One region of the Rhodococcus cercidiphylli genome, then DNA from elsewhere that is predicted to be linked to it. Evidence: predicted binding sites of a transcription regulator. Region 1 holds the regulator's gene; each other region holds the start of a gene.
The links. The regulator LexA, encoded in region 1, represses DNA repair genes until DNA is damaged. The targets are predictions, from matches to a motif close to CGAACANNTGTTCG.

Region 1 (6,979 bases):
TCGCGGTCGAGGAAGCAATGGACGCGCACGGTGGACCGGTACGAGATCCCGAGGCTTTCGACAAGCTCAGGGCGCTCGTGCACGCGGAGGTCCCGCAGCGTACCGCCGCGGTCCTCGCCCTGGTTCGTCCTGTGCTGACCGCTGCCCTGGCTTTGTCGGCGCAACTGCAATCAGCCTCGGGTGAGCCGGCAGACGATGTTCGGGAGCAGCTCGACGGCTTGATCTTTCGCGGATTCGTCACCGAGTTCGGTTCTCGCAGATTGGCGGACCTGCCGCGCTATCTCGCGGCGGCGACGAAGCGGTTGGCCACTCTGCCGAGCAGCGCAGGCCGTGACGCGGCGGCGATGGATGTACTCGATCGGGTGTACGCGTCGTACGGACGACTGCTGGATTCGCTTCCGGAGAGCAGAAAGAACAGTTCCGGGGTGCAGGAGTTGTTCTGGATGATCGAGGAGCTGCGCGTGGGACTGTTCGCCCAAGGGATTCGTACGGCGTATCCGGTCTCCGAGAAGCGTATCGAGAAGGCGATCTCGGACCAGAGCCGCTGACGGGCGGAACTGTCAGTCGATGTCGGCGGACTCGCGGTGCTTACGCAGTTCGTGGATTTCCTTCTCGAAGTCCTCGGCCGAACTGAACGAGCGGTACACGGAAGCGAAGCGCAGGTACGCCACTTCGTCCAGATCACGGAGCGGACCGAGAATGGCCAATCCCACCTCGTTGCTGGGGATCTCCGCTGATCCCGCTGCACGGATTGCGTCCTCGACCTGCTGTGCCAGCAGGTTGAGCGCATCGTTGTCGACATCTCTGCCCTGGCACGCGCGTCGAACTCCCTTGACGACCTTCTCGCGGCTGAACGGCTCGGTCACGCCGCTGCGCTTCACGACTGCAAGCACTGCTGCCTCGACGGTCGTGAAACGACGACCGCACTCCGGGCAGGAGCGACGCCGCCGGATTGCCTGTCCCTCGTCCATCTCACGCGAGTCGACCACGCGTGAGTCGGGATGCCTGCAGAACGGGCAATGCATGAGGGACCCTCCGTCGTAGCCGATGCTCCGACGACGAGCACGCACATCGGGGCAGTCCACCGAGGATACTCAGCCTTCTCGAACCCGACGGGGGCGGTGGTCATCTGCCGGTCGTGTACTCGACGAGAGCTCCGTCGTGCACTTCGACCACACCGGCCGGCTGCACACCTGCATCGGGTGCGACGGCTCGCAGGTTCGCGATGCCGATCAGACCACCGGCCACGACGACCACTGCGAGCATCCACAACACCAGCGATCGCAGTCGAACCGGCTGGCTCGCGAAGTGCGCGGAGGTCGCGTCGAACTCGCGATCGGCCTCCTCACGATCGGTGACGTCGGTCCACGACGGGTCGAGGACCGGAACGCACGGTGCGCTCTGCGTACGGGGCACCGTGGTGACACCGTGCATCCCGAGGGGACTCCGCAGAACGGGACGGGCCCGGCGACGACGCTCGACGACGGTCGACCGGGCACGGACACCGGCGGCGGTGGGGCGATCGGTGATGATGGTCATCGGAACCTCGACTTCGCTCGTTGGATCGATTGTTCGATCAGGCGTTCGATGGACGCTTGTTCGAAGTTCTATCACGAGCCTCCGACAAAGTCTGCAGAAAACGCGACACGAGTCGAACAGATGTTTGATTCAACAGCTGATACACGCTAGATTCGTGTCAGAAACCACACGCCACACGAGTCGACACCATCAACTCCAGTCCGCGCAGACCTACCCCGCAGACCGGATCCCAGGACACCAGCAGGAGGCCGACAGCATGAAGGACGAGACCTCGACGAGGTCGACCACGCGTTCCACGACGACGGGTTCCAGGACGACCGGAGCCAAGGCCACCGCCACCAAGGCCGCAGCAGGAAAGTCGGCTGCGGAACCCACGTCAAAGGCCATGGAGGTCGGCACCGACATCAGTGCGGGTCTGACCGAGCGGCAGCGGAAGGTACTCGAGGTCATTCGCGCGTCGGTCACCGAGCGCGGCTACCCGCCCAGCATCCGCGAGATCGGCGATGCGGTCGGTCTGACATCGACCTCTTCCGTTGCTCACCAGCTGCGCACCCTCGAGCGCAAGGGCTTCCTCCGGCGCGACGCCAACCGTCCCCGTGCCGTCGACGTCCGGGGTCTCGACGAGGTGCAGGCCGACCAGGCTGCCGCCGCGGTCGACGGTTCGCCCGCGTCCGAGGAACAGGATCGGTTGCCGACCCCGACGTTCGTGCCGGTGCTGGGCCGGATCGCCGCCGGCGGTCCGATCCTGGCCGAAGAGGCCGTCGAGGACGTGTTCCCGCTCCCCCGCGAGCTGGTCGGTCAGGGCTCTCTGTTTCTGCTGAAAGTGGTCGGCGAGTCGATGATCGACGCGGCCATCTGCGACGGCGACTGGGTGGTGGTTCGTCAGCAGTCCGTGGCCGACAACGGTGACATCGTCGCTGCGATGATCGACGGGGAGGCCACCGTCAAGACGTTCAAGCGGTCCAAGGGCGAGGTGTGGCTGCTGCCGCACAATCCGCTGTTCGAGCCCATTCCGGGCAACAACGCCGCGATCCTCGGCAAGGTCGTGACCGTGATGCGCAAGCTGTAGAGATCGTCACGGCAGTGACATGCGAAGGGCCGCAGCACATGTGCTGCGGCCCTTCGCGTTCTTCGGATCAGCGGATCACAGATTCAATCCGCGGCCGATGATCTCCTTCATGATCTCGGTGGTGCCGCCGTAGATGGTCTGCACACGGGAGTCCATGTACGCCTTGGCGATCGGGTATTCCTTCATGTAGCCGTAGCCACCGTGCAACTGCAGGCACCGGTCGATCAGTTTGACCTGGTTCTCGGTGGTCCACCATTTCGCCATGGCAGCTTCTTGGACGGTCAGCTTGTCTTCGTTGAGCAGTTCGATGAACTTGTCCACCATGATGCGGGTGGCGGTGGTCTCGGTGGCCAACTCCGCCAACACGAATCGGGTGTTCTGGAACTTGCCGATCGACTTTCCGAAGGCCTTACGGTCGCGGCAGTACTGGATCGTCATCTCGAGCGCGGATTCCATCGCGGCGGCCGCGACGACGGCGATCGACAGGCGTTCCTGGGGCAGATTCTGCATGAGGTAGATGAAGCCCATGCCTTCCTCGCCCAGCAGGTTGGCGGCGGGCACGCGCACGTCGGTGAAGCTGAGTTCGGCGGTGTCCTGAGCCTTCATGCCGATCTTGTCGAGGTTGCGGCCGCGCTCGAATCCGGGCATGTCGCGTTCGACGACCAGCAGGCTGAAGCCCTGTGCGCCCTTCTCGGGGTCGGTGCAGGCCACGACGATGATCAGGTCGGCGTTGATTCCGTTGGTGATGAACGTCTTCGAGCCGTTGAGCACCCAGTCGTCGCCGTCACGGACAGCCTTGGTCTTGATGCCCTGCAGGTCGCTTCCGGTGCCGGGCTCGGTCATCGCGATCGCGGTGATCAGTTCGCCGGAGCAGAATCCGGGGAGCCAGCGCTGCTTCTGCTCGTCGTTGGCAAGGTCGATGAAATACGGCGCGACGACGTCGTTGTGCAGGGTGAAGCCGATACCGCTGTATCCGCCGCGGGTGGTTTCCTCGGTGACGATGGCGTTGTAGCGGAAGTCCTTGACTCCGCCGCCACCGAATTCCTCGGGCGCTGCCGTTCCGAGGAAGCCCTGCTTACCGGCCTCGACCCAGACGTCGCGGTCGACGATGTTCTGCTCTTCCCACTTCGCATGGTTCGGCGCTACGTGCTGATCGAGAAATTTCCGGTACGACTCCCGGAACAACTCGTGCTCGGGCTCGAAAAGTGTGCGTTCCACGCAGATCTCCTTGTTCGGTGCATACCGACATCGACCTGTGAACGGTGTCATTCGCGGTCGTCGGTACGACTGACATCACGCTCCAACAGTACGTTCGGGACGTCACGGAGGTCGATGACCAAAACGCGCGCGATTCGTGACCGACCCCGCTACCGTGCGCGTTTGCCCGCCCTTCTCGCGAGCGCCGAGACGATCGGGTACCCGAGAAGGATGCCGACGGAACCCCACGCGATACCGCCGAGCTCGACCGATCCGACGGACAGCGTCAGGTCACCGATTCCGGCGACGAGCGCTGCAGCGACGACCATGAGATTGACCGGATCGGTGAAGTCGACCTTGGCGTCGGTCCAGATGCGTACGCCCAGCAGCCCGATGAGGCCGTACAGAACCAGGGTTGCGCCGCCGATGACCCCGTCGGGCACGGTGAAGATCAGTGCACCGAACTTGGGCGAGAACGCGAGCACCGTCGCGGTGATCGATGCGACCCAGTACGCGGCGGTCGAGTAGACACGAGTGGCCGCCATGACGCCGATGTTCTCCGCGTAGGTGGTGGTTCCCGAACCGCCGCCCGCTCCGGCCAGCGTGGTCGCCAGCCCGTCGGCGATCAAGGCGTCGCCGGCCACATCGTCGAGGTTCTTGCCGGTCATCGCGGCGACGGCTTTGACGTGCCCCACGTTCTCGGCGACCAGGACGATCACCACCGGCAGCGCCACGAGGATCACCGACAGCTCGAACGACGGTCCACGAAACTCGGGCAGACCGATCCAGCTCGCAGCGCTCAATGCGTCGAGCCGCGGTTGCGCGATCCCTCCGGTGACTGCGGCGAACACCCAACCCACGACGACGCCGAGCAGGATTCCCAGTCGCCCGATCAGGCCAGGTCCTACCGCTGTCGCCAACAGAATCGCGACCAGGGTGATGGCTGCGATCAGCGGCTGTGCCTCGAACGACGTGGTGGCGGCCGGTGCCAGGTTCAGCCCGATGAGTACCACGACGGCACCGGTCACGACGGGCGGCATCGCCGCGTCGAGTACCCGCTGCCCTGCGAACTTCACCACGAAGCCCACCGCTGCCAGTACGACGCCCACACACAGCACGGCTCCGAGCTGGGCGGCAGGTCCGTCGGCTTGGGTGGCACCGAGCGGGGCCAGAAACGCGAAGGAGGAACCCAGGTAGCTGGGCACCCGGCCTCGGGTGATGACCAGGAACAGCGCCGTCCCTATGCCCGAGAACAGCAGTGTCGTCGACACCGGAAATCCGGTGATCGTCGGAACCAACAGGGTCGCGCCGAACATCGCGACCACATGCTGCATTCCGATACCGATGGTACGGGGCCACGTCAATCGCTCATCGGGCGAGACCACCGCCCCGGCGTCGACGGTCTTTCCGTTTCCGTGCAGCGTCCAACCGAGAGTTCTCATGATGGAAGGCAACACTATTGGATCAGCCGAGAATCGCGCTCACTGCCTCGCGGGCAGCGGCGGTGCTGTCCGTTTTCAGGGCGGCCGCGGCCGCTTCCTTGCACTGAGCGAGCGTGACCGTTGCCAGTTTCGACCCCACGTGCGCGACGGCAGCCGACGCAGCCGAGAGCGAGGTGATGCCCAGCCCTACCAGCACGCAGGCCAGCAGCGGATCGGCAGCGGCCTCACCGCAGACTCCGACGGGCTTGCCCGCCTTGGCTCCCGCGGCCGCGGTGTGCGCCACCAGCGCCAACACGGCCGGCTGCCACGGATCGGTCAGGCCGGCGAGCTGAGCGGACATGCGGTCGGCGGCCATCGTGTACTGCGCCAGATCGTTGGTACCGATGGACAGGAAGTCCACGTGCTCGAGGATGTGTTCGGCGAGCAGAGCGGCGGCGGGGATCTCGATCATGACCCCCGGAGTGAGTCCGCGCTCGCGGACGTCGGCAGCGAAATCCTTTGCCTCCAGCGCCGTCGCGATCATCGGAGCCATCACCCACGGGGAGGAATCGGTCGCCTTGGCGGCTGCTGCGATGCCGTCGAGCTGGCGGTACAGAATCCCTCGATCGGCCTCGGCGATGCGGATGCCGCGAATGCCCAGGGCCGGGTTGGCCTCGTCGGGATGAGTGGCGAACCGAAGTGGCTTGTCCGAGCCGGCATCGAGAGTCCGAACGACGACCTTCTTGCCTGCGAACGCGTCGAGTACCTGTGCGTAGATCTCGGCCTGCTCGTCGACGGTGGGTTCGGAGTCGCGGTCCAGGAAGCACAGCTCGGTACGAAACAGACCGACGCCGTCCGCTGCGCTCGACCGCGCCGCGCGAGCACCGGCACCGTCCTGGACGTTGGCGAGAATGTCGACTGCGTGGCCGTCGGCGGTGGTTCCGGGACCGACCCACTGGGATACCCGGTCGAGCTCGTCGCGGGCAGACACCACGGCAGCGCGGGCCGAGTCGGCGTCGGGTTCGAGATCGATGCGGCCGCTGGTTCCGTCGACCGATGCGTTCGTACCCGCTGCGATGTCGTCGAGCCCAGCCACGGCGACGATGCACGGAATGCCCAGCTGGCGCGCAATGATCGCGGTGTGACTGGTCGGACCGCCCAGCGAGGTGGCGAGTCCCACGATCAGGGTGGGGTCCAGGCCGGCGGTGTCGGCGGGCGCAAGGTCGTCGGCGAACAGCACCGACGGTTGGTCCGGTACCGGAACACCGGGCTCCGGAACGCCGAGGATCTCGGCGATGACGCGATCGCGAATGTCGCGCAGATCGGTCACACGCTCGGCCATCAGCCCGCCGAGCTGGGTGAACATCGCGGCGAACTTCTCCGTTGCCGCCGCCGTTGCCGTGACGGCAGAACTGCCCTCGGCGATCGAGGAGCGAGCGGCCCCGAGCCATCCGCGGTCGGTGGCCATCGCGGCGTTGGCAGACAGAACCTCCGAAGCAGCGCCGGTCGCGAGCTCCGCGCGACCGCGTAGTCGGGAGGCGACAGCATTCGCTGCGGCGTCGAAGACGGCCTTCTCGGACTCCCGATCGGCCTCGGCGACCTCGCCGGTGTCGGCCGGGATGGACGGGCGGGCACCGGGACGAATGACGGGTCCGTATCCGACGCCGGGCACGACGGGTGTGCCGCGCAGTGTCGTCTGCGCTGCTCCGGCCCCGGCTGCATCGACTGTCGTGTCGGTGTGTCCGGTCGAAGC
Region 2 (6,979 bases), on a different contig from region 1:
ATCACCGTGGACAAGCCGCCGGCCTCGCTGTGGGTCATGGGTCTGTCGGCTCGACTGTTCGGGTTCTCGAGCTTCGGTCTGCTTCTGCCGCAGGCATTGATGGGTGTCGCCTCGGTCGCGACGGTGTATGCCGCGGTCAAGCGTGTCGCGAACCCCATGGCCGGTTTGCTCGCCGGCTTTACCCTGGCATCGGTGCCGGCGGCGGCATTGATGTTCAACTTCGACAATCCCGACGCGCTGCTGGTGCTTCTCATGACACTCGGCGGCTACTTCGTCGTGCGATCTCTGCAGACAGCGGCCGGAAGGCGGGCCGCGATGTGGCTCGCTTTTGCCGGCGTGGCGCTGGGGTTCGCGTTCCTCACGAAGATGCTGCAGGGGCTGCTGGTGTTGCCGGCGTTCGGTCTCACGTATCTCGTTGCAGGACAGGCTCAGTTGCGGGCCAGATTGCTGCATCTGGTCGGGGCCTCGGCCGCTCTCGTGGTCGCCGCCGGGTGGTTGGTGACGGTCCAGCTCTGGCCGGAAAGTGCCCGACCGTACATCGGTGGGTCCACCGACAACACCGTGATGGATCTGGTGCTCGGGTACAACGGGCTCGGCCGCATCTTCGGCAACAGCGGCGGAGGTGGCATGGAGGCTCCGGCCGGGATGAGCGCTGGGGCAGCCGGGTCCAGCTTCGGCGGCTCGACCGGTCTGGATCGGCTGTTCGGCAGTGAGATGGGCATCCAGATCTCCTGGCTGATCCCGACGGCCCTGGTGGCGCTGGTCTTCGGGCTGATCGCTCGTGGCCGAGCACCGCGAACCGACCTCCTGCGTGCGTCCCTGATTCTGTGGGGCGGGTGGTTCCTGGTGACGGCGTTGATCTTCAGCTACATGTCCGGAACCATCCACCCGTACTACACCGTCGCGCTCGCCCCGGCTTTGGCCGGGATGATCGGAACCGGTGGTTACGCACTGTGGCTCAGACGTGAATCGATCTGGGGCAGAGCCGGTATGGCATCGATGATGATCGCAGCCGGGGTCTGGAGTTGGGTACTGTTGCATCGCAACGCGGACTGGCTACCGGCATTGAAGTGGATCCTGTTGGTGGGAACCATCGTTGCGGCCGTGATGATCCTGGCGGCCGGGCGATACCGAAGGCTCACTGCGGCTGCGCTGATTCTCGGAGCCGTGGCAGGTCTGGGCGGCGGCGCGTCGTATGCCATCGCTACGACGACCAATGCGCACAGTGGTTCCGTCCCCACCGCAGGTCCGACCGGTGCAGTCAGCGACGGCGGTCCCGGCGGAATGCCAGGCGGTGGAATGCCGAGCGGTGGAATGCCCAGTGGCGGAATGCCGATCGATGCGATGCCAAGCGATGCTATGCCGAGCGGTGATGCGGGCCTGCCTGCTGATGCTGCCGATCTTCCGGCCGGTTTTGCCGGCGGCAACGTGGGCGGCGGGATGGCCATGGGCGGCATGGGCGGTGAGTCCAACGAGGAGTTGGCTGCGCTGCTCGAGTCGACGACCACGAAATGGTCTGCTGCAGTAAATGGTTCGATGTCGGCTGCGGGTTACGAGTTGGCGTCCGACACGGCGGTGATGGCCATCGGCGGGTGGAGCGGAGATCCTGCGCCGTCGCTCGACGAGTTCATCCAGTACGTGGCCGATCATGAAGTGACGTACTACGTCTCGGGCGGTATGGGCGGGGGCATGGCGCGCGGAGGTTTGGGCGGCGACTCTGAGAGTACGTCCTCACAGATCCAGGAATGGGTCGAGGCGAACTTCACCGCCACCACGGTCGGCAGCGCGACGGTGTACGACCTCAGCACCTACACAGGCTGACACCGACCGAACGGAGCGACAGCCAGAAGGCACAGCTGTTCCACCGCGGACACTTCGACTGCGGTGGAACTTCTGTGTACTGAACCGAGATTCATCAGAAAGGCGGAGGATCATCGTCCGATGCTGAGGTAGGTACCGGCGCGGGCAGCGGCTGGATGATCTCCAGGCTCGACGTATCCGACTGTATCGCTTGACCTTTGGGCCTGCGATAGACGGCGGGCAGGTGGCTCAGGTCTGCGAGTTGCGTGGTGCCGGGAACCGTAACCGCTGAAGTGCCGGCATTCGAGACCCAGAACTCGACGCCATCGGCGAGCATCACCGGAGTCCACAGACCCATGGTCTTGAGGCTGTGGTGGTAGCGGCACAGGCAGTGCAGGTTGGTGTCGATGGTCCAGCCTCCCGACGAGGGATCGCGATGGAAGTACGGGACGATGTGGTCGATTTCGCACTGTTCGGCCGGGACGTCGCAACCCGGATGTCGGCAGGTGCGATCGCGGTACCGAATACGTTCCGCCAGTGCGACAGTCGGGCGATAGATGAGGGTTCCGGGTGGTGGCAGCTCGAGACCGCCGTGACCGTCCGGGTACAGCGCGATCCCGAGAGCTGGATCCGATGCGATCGCTGCTTCGAGTTCGGCAACGAAAGTGTAAGTACCGCGATACGGAGTGGCGACACAGCTGTTCCGTGGTGGTTGTGCGGACTTCGGCGCCCGCGGGTGCCGAGGAGCAATACCGCCGACACGGCGACGACCACGCCCCAGCGGATGAAACACCAGATGTGAGGTGCTGCCCTTGGACCTGCTGTTACTCGATTTGCCTACCTTGGATCCTCTGGGCTTCTTCTGGCCATTTTTCGATCTGCTGTTGTTCGTGCTGCCGGTGCCGGTGCCGCTGTCGGCTCTGCTCTCGGCACCTTTGTCACCAGTGCCTGCGCCTGCGCCGGTATCGGTATCGGTATCGAGGTCGATGAGTGACTCCAGGTCTTCGCCGTAACCGAGATTCTCCGCCAGATCGCGGGCTTCGGTGAGCAGGATCTGCCAGTGTGCGTTGTCGGCGAGTTCACGGGCGTACTCGGCATCGATGGGACCGTGGCCGGCAAGGTGGGCAGGATTGGACAGCAGACCGGCGAGCGTGGCGAGGTCCACCGTGATCACCGTCAGCGGTGCCCGTCGATCAGGACGCACAGAATCGGCCGTACAAGGATTGTCGTCATCGGGTTCGCACTTGCAGACCACCGACGACTCCTGCTGCAGTAGAGCAACATACGCTGCTGCACGCTTCTGCCCCTTGTTCCGCGGATCTCGACGGCAGACGGTAGCGGCCATCTCGTTGATCAACTGCCAGGCAGCTGCGGCGTCGGCGGCGGTGAGGTCGGCCTTCAGCGTCGACAGCACGTCTTTGTCGGTGTACGTGACGTTCGTGTGCCGTTCCAAGTCCTTACGCAGAGCGGCGGCCTGCTCGGGCGCGATGCGATACATGATCGACCAGATTTCCGTCGCCAGGGGACCAGGTGACAGGCGTCGGGCAGCGTGCAGAACCTCGCCTTGGACGGCCGTCGCCGCGTCCTTCGTCAGGTTGTGGGTACAGCGGTATATTGCGCGGACGCGGGCAAGGTCGAGTTCGCCGGCCTCGAACGCGGCCGCGACGGTAGGAAGCCGTAGCCGAAGGTCCATTCCTACCTCGGCGTACGTGTTCGCAACAGTCTTCGAGCAACCGAGAACGCGTGCAACTTCGGATGCCGCATAGTTGCCCGCGTCCTGAATGACATCACCGACAAGCACGTTCTGATGGATGCACGAGTCCCAGATAGCTGCGGCCAGAGCGACCTTGCGAGCGCACGCCTGATTCTCCAGAATCGCAACGTCGCGAATTTCGCCCAGCACTGTGCTGTCGATATACGGCTTCGGTTGCGGCCCGAGATAGGCCGCGAACCGACTGCGCGTCGAACTGGATGTGATCACTGTGTAGTCGCCCCCCGGCACGTGTTCCGACTAGAAGTAGAACGTACGTTCGATGGTACGGCGCAGTACGAAGTTCGTCAACCCCAATTCTGTTGTGCCGAGGAAGGATTGATCGAAACGGCCTATACACCCAGCCGCCGACAATTTTATTCGACTCCGACGCCGCGTAAGGCTCCAGGATGATCACGAGCCAGAACTACCCCGCCTTCGAGGTGAGCCCGGTATCGATTCCCGGAACTGATGCCGTCGCACCCGAGCTCCTGTGCGGCCTGTAGGGCATGCCGATGTTCGTCACCGTCCCCCCGCGAATCTCGCTGAATCGACCGAAATTCCGAACCCGAGCTCTCGGTTTCTTCGACCTCTTCGCGCTGGCCAGTGGCATCGATCCCCACCCAACTCACTCCGGAACGAGTATGAATCGCTCCAACACCACTCGAGTGTCGTCGTCGACGGTGAAATCGGGATCACCCAGTTCCGCGCGAACCTCGGTGGAGTGCCAGAATCTTTCGTGCCCGGCTCGCCAGTGTGCCACGTCGATGTATCCCTCACCCTCGTCGAGGGCATGTTGGAGCGAAACATTCTTCAGCGCAACGATATCGACACCCGTGGTTTCGATGACTCCCACCACGACTCCGGCCGAATCCACCACCGCGCCGCGTTCACCGACCCTCGGAAGCTCCTCTTCGGTGTACTGAATCAACAGGCTCGCTGTGCTGGTCTTCTCACCGGACAGCACAGCCGCAACATGTCTGTCCCGCAGCGGTCCTGGGTACGCGAATTCGACAATCGGTAGATCGGTCACTCGCACATCATATTTCGAGGTCGACCCACACCAGCCGGTGGTCCGACGGGTGCTCGGTGCCCGAGGGTCAGTGGACGGCGGAGTCGATCACCGTCAGATCGTCCGACGGCAGCACGTAGTCGACGCGCAGGTCGCCGGGCGTAGGGTCGGCGAAATCGGCTGTGTCCGTGCCATGTTCGGCCGACATGGGTGCCGGATCCTGCACCCGCGGAAGGTCGAGAACCTGCGCGATGGCACCGGCCACCGAATCTCCGTCGACCGGATCGCTGTTCTGATCGCCCAGCATGACGAACGATGCGCCGTCCTCCAGCCCGCCGCGCACACCGTTGTCGTCGTACAGGTAGTCCGCACCCGAGATGTAATCGGCACTGAGCCTTATCTCGTCGTGGTTGCGCTTGCCGTTGCGGTCTTCGGGCCCGTCGAAGGACGGGGGAGTGGGGTGGGACGCCAACACATGTAGCGTCTTCCCGTTCACGTCGATCGGCACGTCCCAATGGGCCTTGCTGGACAGTCGAAGCGCGTGGGACACCTCTCCGTAGTAGTCGCGCGGTAGCAGCGAATCCGGCATGTCCTTCCACAGGAAGTTCTGGAACGTACGTACCGAATCGGTCGCGATCGGAAACTTCGAGTACACGACCATCCCGTACTGACCGGGAAACTGCCCGAATCCCCAGGCATCGCCCGGGCCGCCCAGCTTGCCGTCTTGGTCCAGGTCGAGGCCCGAGTCGACGCCCGTGTTGACCGGCGCAGTGAAGAAATACGGGTACTGCCCCTCGAGATAGTTGTCGTTGAACAATGTCACCGCGTCCTGGCCCGAGTAATCGAACTCGTTGACCAGCAACACATCCGGTGAGTTCGCTGCGATCACATCGGCGACCGCGCGGGCCTGGACGTCCTCTCCACTCAGGTCCGTCACCAGCTGCCCGGCCACCGGCCGATTGAGGCTGGCATTGAACGTCGCCACCCGAATGCTCGACGGTTCGTCGGGGGCCGGGTCTGTGGCGGTTGGATTCACAGAGGAACAACCGGCGGCCATGACGGCGAGGGTAACGGTGACGGCCACGAGTCTCGACATTCTCACGCTCGTCACCGTAGGGATGGCAAGCGAACGCGAGGTTACAAATTAACAAGCAGGCGTGCTTGCTTTTTTCAGGACCTCCTGTGAAGCTGGGCTCATGGCAGACCTCGACTCTCTCGTCGACGACCTACGCGCCGAGGGCAACGACCTCGATGCACTCGTGACCGAGCTGACCCCGGAGCAGTGGGCGGCACCGACACCGGCCGCGGGGTGGACCGTCGCGCACCAGATAGCGCACCTCTCCTGGACCGATCACGTCGCGGAGCGGACCACGTCCGGAGCATCCGGCGATGTCGAGGCCAAGGAGGAGTTCGCTCTCACGCTGAAGAAGGCATGGGAGAACCCCACCGGCTTCGTCGACGAGGCGGCCGAGGAGGAATCGCGTGATCCCGAACTACTGAGCACCTGGCGTACTCGACGCCGTGCCATGAACGAAGCGCTCACACAGGTACCGGCGGGGACCAAGATCGACTGGTTCGGACCCCCGATGAGTGCGGCGTCCATGGCCACGGCGCGTCTGATGGAGACCTGGGCGCACGGTCAGGATGTGGCCGACGCGGTGGGCGTCACCCGCGTCGCCACCGACCGAATCCGCGGCGTCGCACACATAGGCGTTCGTACAAGGGATTTCGCCTACGCGATCAACCAGCAAACGCCTCCCGCCGAACCGTTCCGCATCGAGCTCACCGCGCCCTCGGGAGAGCTCTGGACCTGGGGACCCGAGAACGCCACTCAACGAGTGAGCGGTCCGGCTCTCGACTTCTGCCTTCTCGTCACCCAGCGTGCCCACCGCGACGACCTCGCCGTTCACGCCGAGGGAACCGACGCCGCGCACTGGCTCACCATCGCCCAAGCCTTCGCAGGCCCTCCGGGGGTCGGACGGACACAGTCAGGACGAGAGCAAGCATGACCGTACGAATCGGCAACTGTTCGGGCTTCTACGGAGACCGCCTCTCCGCCATGCGAGAGATGCTCGAGGGCGGCGAACTCGATTACCTCACCGGCGATTACCTGGCCGAGCTGACGATGCTCATTCTCGGCCGCGATCGGATGAAGGACGCGACCCGTGGCTACGCCAAAACCTTTCTGCGGCAGGCAGAGGACTGCCTGGGACTGGCGCTGGACAAGGGTGTCAAGATCGTCGCCAACGCCGGTGGGCTCAATCCCCGAGGACTGGCCGAGGCACTGGAAAAGTTGGACTCCGGCGCGAAGATCGCCTACGTCGACGGCGACGACCTCCTCGGCCGAGCTGCCGAACTCGGCCTCGGCAACCCGCTGACCGCAAATGCCTACCTCGGCGCGTGGGGCATCGTCGAAT
Region 3 (6,979 bases), 400 kb from region 1:
ACGGCGCAGCGGTCAATCGCGCGGTGGCCGAGATCGACCCCGACATCGAGTTCGTCGTCGTGGCCAATCCGGACGTGCGGTGGCATCCCGGATCGCTCGACGGTCTGCTCGACGCAGCGGCGCGGTGGCCACGGGCAGGTGCCCTCGGACCGCTCATTCGCGAGCCCGACGGCTCGCGGTACCCGTCGGCACGGTCGGTACCCGATCTCACGTCCGGTGCGGGTCACGCGGTGCTCGGCAAGCTCTGGCCGACGAACCCGTGGACTCGGCGGTATCGCCAGGAGAACGAGACCGTCAGCGAGAGGCCGGTGGGGTGGCTGTCGGGATCCTGTCTGCTGCTGCGGCGTTCGGCGTTCGATTCCATCGGCGGATTCGACTCGCGCTACTTCATGTACATGGAGGACGTGGATCTCGGCGACCGGCTGGGCAGAGCGGGCTGGCACAACGTCTACGTTCCCGACGTCGAGGTGACCCACTCGAAAGGCCATGCGGCAGGACGGCATCCGGAAGTGATGTTGCCCGCACATCACACCAGTGCGTACCGCTTCCAGGCCGATCGACACGACCGAACGTGGCAGGCTCCCTTACGATGGGCCCTGCGTGGCGGTCTCGGTCTTCGTTCGAAGATCGTTGTGGCCTCGGCGCTTCGGGCGCGAGCAGTTGACGGACGAGAATCGGACGAGAGAACAGAGGCTGGACATGCCGGATAGTCCCACATCGGTCGCCGCACGTACCGACGCAGTCATCCTGGTCGGCGGCAAGGGAACTCGGCTCCGGCCGCTGACACTCTCGGCACCCAAGCCGATGCTCCCCACCGCAGGGCTGCCGTTCCTCACGCACCTGCTGGCGCGCATCAAGGCCGCGGGTATCGAGCACGTCGTCCTCGGAACGTCGTTCAAAGCCGAAGTCTTCGAGCAGCATTTCGGGGACGGATCCTCGATGGGCATCGACCTCGAGTACGTCTTCGAGACCGAACCGCTCGGAACCGGTGGCGGCATCAGGAACGTACTTCCGCGCCTGCGCGCGGACAACGTCATGGTCTTCAACGGCGACGTCCTGGGCGGCACCGATCTGACCGCGGTCCTCGACACGCACCGGAACACCGATGCCGATGTCACGTTGCACCTGGTTCGTGTCGGCGACCCGCGCGCGTTCGGCTGCGTGCCGACCGACGAATCCGGCCGAGTGACAGCGTTTCTCGAAAAGACGCAGGATCCGCCGACCGATCAGATCAACGCCGGTTGCTACGTGTTCAAGCGCGAGATCATCGAATCCATTCCGGCCGGCCGTCCGGTGTCGGTGGAGCGAGAAGTGTTCCCGGCCTTGCTCGCCGAGGGCAAGAAGGTCTACGGACACGTCGACAGTGCGTACTGGCGCGACATGGGAACACCCGAGGACTTCGTCAAGGGCTCGGCCGATCTGGTTCGCGGCATTGCGCCGTCGCCTGCGCTGCACGGAGATCGCGGCGAATCGCTCGTACATCCGAGCGCGGGAGTGGCACCGGGCGCACTGCTGATCGGTGGAACGGTCGTCGGACGCGGTGCGGAGATCGGAGCGGGAGCGCGCCTCGACGGAGCCGTCGTGTTCGACGGTGCCGTCGTCGAAGCGGGTGCCGTCGTCGAGCGATCGATTCTCGGCTTCGGTGCTCGTATCGGACCCCGCGCTCTGGTGCGCGACGCGGTCATCGGCGACGGTGCCGACATCGGAGCCCGCTGCGAGTTGCTCCGCGGCGCGCGCGTGTGGCCCGGCGTCAAGTTGCCCGACGGTGGAGTCCGCTTCTCCACCGACGTCTGACCCAGGCGGTCCCTACCGGCGACGCGCGGCGAGCGAGACGAGGTGGTCGATCGTCTCGCGCTCGGCGTCGTCGGGCAGAGCATCGACCGGCCACCAGCGCAGATCCGTCGATTCCTCGCTGCGGACTGCTCGCGCTCCGTCCGGGGCCCGGACCAAGAACCTCAGGTCGAGGTGCCGCGTCGGCTTACCGAGCGAGCAGGTGATCGGATGCGTGTGCGCGGAGAGCATGATCGGGTCGACCGTCAGATCGGCGATCCCGGATTCCTCGGTGGCCTCCCGTAGCGCTGCGTCGACAACCGTCTCGTCCGACGGTTCGCAGTGCCCGCCGAGTTGAATCCACCGACCGACCTTCGGATGCAGGGTCAGCAGCACATGGGTACCCGAGGTGTCGAGCACCAACGAGGACGCGGTGAAATGGCCGGCCTCGTTGGCCCGCAGGCAGGCGTCCGGGTTGCTGTCGAGAAACGCCAGCATCGTGTGCCGCAGCGATTCCTCGCCCGAGTCCGACGGTGCCCATCGGTCGAGTGTCGTTGCGGCCGAGTGCCACAGAGTCGACGCCGACACGTCAGAGCTCCACCAGTGACGACCCGGGAACCACGGGATCCCGGACGGTCAGTGATTCGCTGGGATGCCCGATTGCGATGGCTCCCATGGCTTTCCAATCCGCGCGCAGGCCGAGTTCGGCGCGCACGGTATCGGCGGCGAAGATGGTGGAACCGATCCAGCAGCTGCCCAGTTCACGCACCGCGAGGGCGACGAGCAACCCCTGCACGGCCGCACCGACAGCCACGGTGAACATCGTGTCCTCCGCGGTTCGACGCCTCTCGTCGGGGTACGAGTGCGCGCCGTCGGGCACGCAGAACGGGATCACGATTTCCGGGGCGTCGAACAAGATATCGCCGCGGCTCAGTCTCGCAGCGATCCGCTCCTCGCTCAGCCCGTCGCCGGCCAGGTCGGCTCGCCATTGCTCTCGCATCGTCTCGAGCAGTCGACGCCGGACGGCAGGGGTTCTGACCCAGACGAATCGAACCGGACGGGTGTGGTGCGGGGCCGGGGCGGTGAGGGCATCGGCAACGGCCGCACGAACGGCGTCGGGATCGACCGGTTCGTCGGTGAACGAGCGCACCGAGCGTCGGCGCAGCAGCGCCTCGCGTCGACCGCGATCGAGTGCCTCGGCGGTACCGAGCCAGAACAGGTCGTCCTCGCCGCCGCGCAGAAGCGTCGCCGCGGTGGAACCGTCGTCGACGGGGGTCAGTCCGCGCACGACCGCGATCGGAACTCCGCCGAGCTTCCCCTTCACCAGATCGCCTGCGGCCGCGAGCTCGTCGGCGATCGCGACCTCGGTGACCACGAGCTGGTTTCCCTGACCGTCCTCGGCTCCGGCATACGCATGTACGACGCCCAGGCCCGCCGCACCGATGGCGGCGTCGGTCTGGCCGATCCGCCACGCCCGTCCCATCGTGTCGGTGACGACCACGGCGACCGTCACGCCCAGTAGCGCGCCGAGCGCAGTGCGGAGCGCGGCGGCACTGGCGTCGGGGTTCTCGGGAAGCAGCGCCAGTTCGCCTCCGTCGACGTTGGAGCCGTCGATTCCCGACGCGGCCTGCACGATGCCGAGTCGGTTCTCGGTGATGAGGGTTCGGCCCTTGCGTGCGACGATGCGCACGGCTTCCCGTTCCACGAGGACTCTGCGGGCGGCATCTCGCTCGTCCGCATCGCGAGGTGCCTGCACCAGACGGCCCTCGACCTTCGAGATGATCTTGCTGGTGACGATCAGGATGTCTCCGTCACGCAACCACGGCGCTCGGTCCGCAACGGTCGCGGCCAGATCGTCGCCCGGCCGGAACTCGGGGAGGCCGGTCACCGGCAGTATCTCGATCGAGCCGCCCGGAGCGTGATCCTCGGGTGCCGACCGGAGCGAATCGGTATCGCGAGTGTCGGTCACAGGTCGAGTCCGGCTGCGCGCAGAGCGGTTCGGGCCATGACCGCTGTGGTCTCGGGGTCGGTCATCAGCAACGGAACCGACTGCACGTCCACCCCGTCGACGACCGCCGTATCGGTGGTGTGCACCAGCCATGCGTCGAGAATGCCGGTACCGCTTCGGCTTCCGTAGTGACGGCCCACCGCCTGCGCCGTGGTCTCCACTCCGATGACGGACAGGCACTCGTCGGCCATGCCGCGCAACGGCTTACCGTCGACGACGGGGGAGAGGCCGACCACCTTGGCGGCCGTCGTGCGAAGCGCCCCGCGGATACCCGGCACCGCGAGGATCGCACCGACGCTCACCACCGGGTTGGACGGAGCGAGGACGACGGCGTCGGCCTCGGCGATCGCCTCGACGACTCCCGGTGCCGGAGTTGCCTGTTCGGCTCCGATGTTGGCGAAGCTGTGGGTCGGGATCTGTGCGCGGTACCGAACCCACCACTCCTGGAAGTGAATTGCGCGCTGCTGCTCCCCGGTCGGGTCGTCCGGATCGGTGACGACGACGTGGGTCTCGGAGCGGTCGTCGGTGACGGGCAGGAGCCGAACTCCGGGTTGCCAACGGTTGCACAGCGCTTCGGTGACGGCGGACAGCGGAAAGCCGGTGCGCAGCATACGACTGCGGATCAGGTGTGTGGCGATGTCACGGTCGCCGAGTCCGAACCAGTCGGGATCGGCACCGTAGGCCGCCAACTCGTCCCGAGCGTTCCAGGTCTCCGCGATGCGCCCCCAGCCTCGCTCGGTGTCGATTCCTCCGCCGAGGGTGTACATGCACGTGTCGAGATCCGGGCAGATGCGAAGACCGTGCATCCACACGTCGTCACCGACGTTGACCACGGCGGTGATCTCGTGCTCGGGCTCGTCGCCGAACAAGGTTTTCAGACCCTGCAGAAACCGAGCGCCACCGACGCCACCGACCAGAACAGTAACTTTCACAACACGCGAGCCTAATGGGGTTGCGGTGGTGCGGGGTGAGCGCCCACCCGTGGGCCGACGTCCGCGGGGACCGTTTGTGACCGGGAGAACCGATGCGACACGCACGGGACGGGCTTCGATCCGGGGAGAGCGCCGATTTCGGGCATGTGATGGTATTGGATTTGTGCGATCGGCTTGACCGCGACACACCTGGACGTGTCTAATCACAGGTATGTCATTCGGTGTTCGCAACACGAGTTCGATTGCAGCGAACCTGGTTTCGAACACTCGTTCCCTTCCTGTTCGTCCCTGACTGGACGTCGAGTAGAGGTCGAGAGTCGGATCGGCACGTTGGACCAGCTCGATCGAATACCGGCGCGGGGCAAGGTATTCGAGAACACGAGGACCGAAAGTATCTGCGCTACCACAGGTGAGGAGGCGGAAGCGATGTATGACCAGCACGTGACACGTGATCAGCGGGGCGGACCCACTGCACATCTCAGCGCTGTCGACGACGCGCCGCAAACCGAGTCCGGCATCGGCGCAGATTCGAGCGTCTCGATCGACGCGGGTTCTGCGTACGTCGGCCGAACGGACGAGTCCGACAACGACGTCGATGTCGTCGACGCCGAACTGGACTCGGATTCCGACACAGAACTCGATTCCGATTCCGACGTCGACTCGATGCCCTTCGTTGCCGAGTCGGTTCCCCCGGCCAAGCCGTTCCTCAGTCTCGTCGCGGGTTTCGACGAGATGTTCGAGGAGATCGAGGATCAGTGGCAGGAGCGCGCTCTGTGTGCGCAGACCGATCCCGAGGCCTTCTTCCCGGAGAAGGGTGGCTCCACCCGCGAGGCGAAGCGCATCTGCCTCGGCTGTGAGGTCAAGGACGAGTGCCTCGAGTACGCGCTCGCCAACGACGAGCGATTCGGTATCTGGGGCGGGCTGTCCGAGCGCGAGCGTCGCAGGCTCAAGCGCGGAATCGGCTGAGCGGTTTCGTTCGGTCTCGGTGATCGGAACCGCACGGATCGTTCACACCCCGGCCGGGTCGACCTCGTCGGGGTCGATGCCGAGGTACGTGGCCACTTGCTCCACCAGAACCTCGAACAACAGATCTTCCAAGTCCTCCGGGTGCTTCGCCCGCCGCTCGAGCGGCCGCCGGAACAGCACCACCCTGGCGCGTGTCGTCTCTCCGCGCTTGTCGATGCCTGCTGGTACCAGTCGCGAGAGCGGTACCGGACCCTCCGCCACCACCTCGGGTGGCCACGTCACCGATTCCGGGTCCAACGCCCTGATCTTGGGTACCTCGTCCACGGCGATGTCGAGCTTCGAGAGCTTCTCGTGCCATCGATGATCGATCCGCGCGAACGCTTCGAGCACCAGCCGGTCGAACTTCTCCGCTCGTGAGCGCCTGGCCGGGATGTCCTCGGGCAGAACCGGTCCGCGGACGCCGCGTCCGTGCCGGGCCACGGACCGAGAGGTGATCCTGCGCGCGGATGAGAATCGAGGCATAGGGGGAGGTTATCGCGCTCGTCCGGTGTGTCGGTCGTTCGGTCGGTTGCACCCACCGGATACTCTGCACTCGTGAGATCACTGCGTGGCTGCTGCAGGCCTGGTTGCAACCGTTCTGCCGTTGCGACGCTCACATACGTCTACTCCGATTCCACCGCGGTCGTCGGGCCGCTGGCCACAGTCGACGAACCGCATTCCTGGGATCTGTGCGAGGTACATGCGTCGACCACCACCGCTCCCAAGGGCTGGGAACTGGTGCGTTACGAAGGCGGCTACTCTACGTCGAGCCCCGACGAGGACGACCTGACGGCTCTGGCCGAGGCCGTCCGCGAGGCCGGCCGCGGCGATCGCGTCCGGTCCGAGGACCGCGAGAGCTCCGACCGCTCGAGCTCACGGCCGTCCGACACCGAACGCCGATCCGCTCCGGCCGTCCGAACGGGCAGGCGCGGGCACCTTCGAGTTCTTCCCGACCCCACGTCCTGAGCAGCCCGAGCACACCGAGTGTGGTGTGCGCCGGTCCGACTGGCCGGTCCGTCTGCCGTCTGGCAAGGTTCGACGAGCAGGACCGAAACGGACAGCTGCGGTATGCCGATACTCGGTGTGGATCGCACCGCTACCGACGCTCGATTTCCGACGCCGATGTGCGGCGTCGTCAAGAACGATCACCAGGAGAATCTTCGTGGCCCGAACCGCAGAGTCCGTCAACGCCGTCATCAAGGCATACGACGTCCGTGGCGTCGTAGGTGAACAGATCGACGAGGCGTTCGTGCGTGACGTCGGT

Region 2: the regulator LexA is predicted to act here: its motif matches at 3,820-3,833, upstream of R3P95_RS12080 (HNH endonuclease signature motif containing protein).
Region 3: the regulator LexA is predicted to act here: its motif matches at 4,971-4,984, upstream of cofD (2-phospho-L-lactate transferase).

Annotation. Positions count from the first base shown of each region.
Region 1 covers NZ_JAWLKE010000001.1:476,567-483,545, reverse strand. Annotated here, with positions in the region: gene hrpA (ATP-dependent RNA helicase HrpA) at 1-548, shown strand, start outside; gene nrdR (transcriptional regulator NrdR) at 561-1,025, opposite strand; gene R3P95_RS02325 (hypothetical protein) at 1,126-1,539, opposite strand; gene lexA (transcriptional repressor LexA) at 1,925-2,608, shown strand; gene R3P95_RS02315 (acyl-CoA dehydrogenase family protein) at 2,684-3,826, opposite strand; gene R3P95_RS02310 (uracil-xanthine permease family protein) at 3,976-5,247, opposite strand; gene ptsP (phosphoenolpyruvate--protein phosphotransferase) at 5,270-6,979, opposite strand, start outside.
Region 2 covers NZ_JAWLKE010000004.1:325,290-332,268, forward strand. Annotated here, with positions in the region: gene R3P95_RS12075 (ArnT family glycosyltransferase) at 1-1,821, shown strand, start outside; gene R3P95_RS12080 (HNH endonuclease signature motif containing protein) at 1,916-3,781, opposite strand; gene R3P95_RS12085 (ASCH domain-containing protein) at 4,179-4,583, opposite strand; gene R3P95_RS12090 (endonuclease/exonuclease/phosphatase family protein) at 4,651-5,658, opposite strand; gene R3P95_RS12095 (TIGR03084 family metal-binding protein) at 5,759-6,571, shown strand; gene R3P95_RS12100 (acyclic terpene utilization AtuA family protein) at 6,568-6,979, shown strand, end outside.
Region 3 covers NZ_JAWLKE010000001.1:74,405-81,383, forward strand. Annotated here, with positions in the region: gene R3P95_RS00365 (glycosyltransferase family 2 protein) at 1-710, shown strand, start outside; gene R3P95_RS00370 (mannose-1-phosphate guanylyltransferase) at 700-1,794, shown strand; gene R3P95_RS00375 (NUDIX hydrolase) at 1,807-2,358, opposite strand; gene R3P95_RS00380 (coenzyme F420-0:L-glutamate ligase) at 2,360-3,739, opposite strand; gene cofD (2-phospho-L-lactate transferase) at 3,736-4,710, opposite strand; gene R3P95_RS00390 (WhiB family transcriptional regulator) at 5,443-5,676, shown strand; gene R3P95_RS00395 (metallopeptidase family protein) at 5,719-6,198, opposite strand; gene R3P95_RS00400 (DUF3499 domain-containing protein) at 6,271-6,681, shown strand; gene R3P95_RS00405 (phosphomannomutase/phosphoglucomutase) at 6,878-6,979, shown strand, end outside.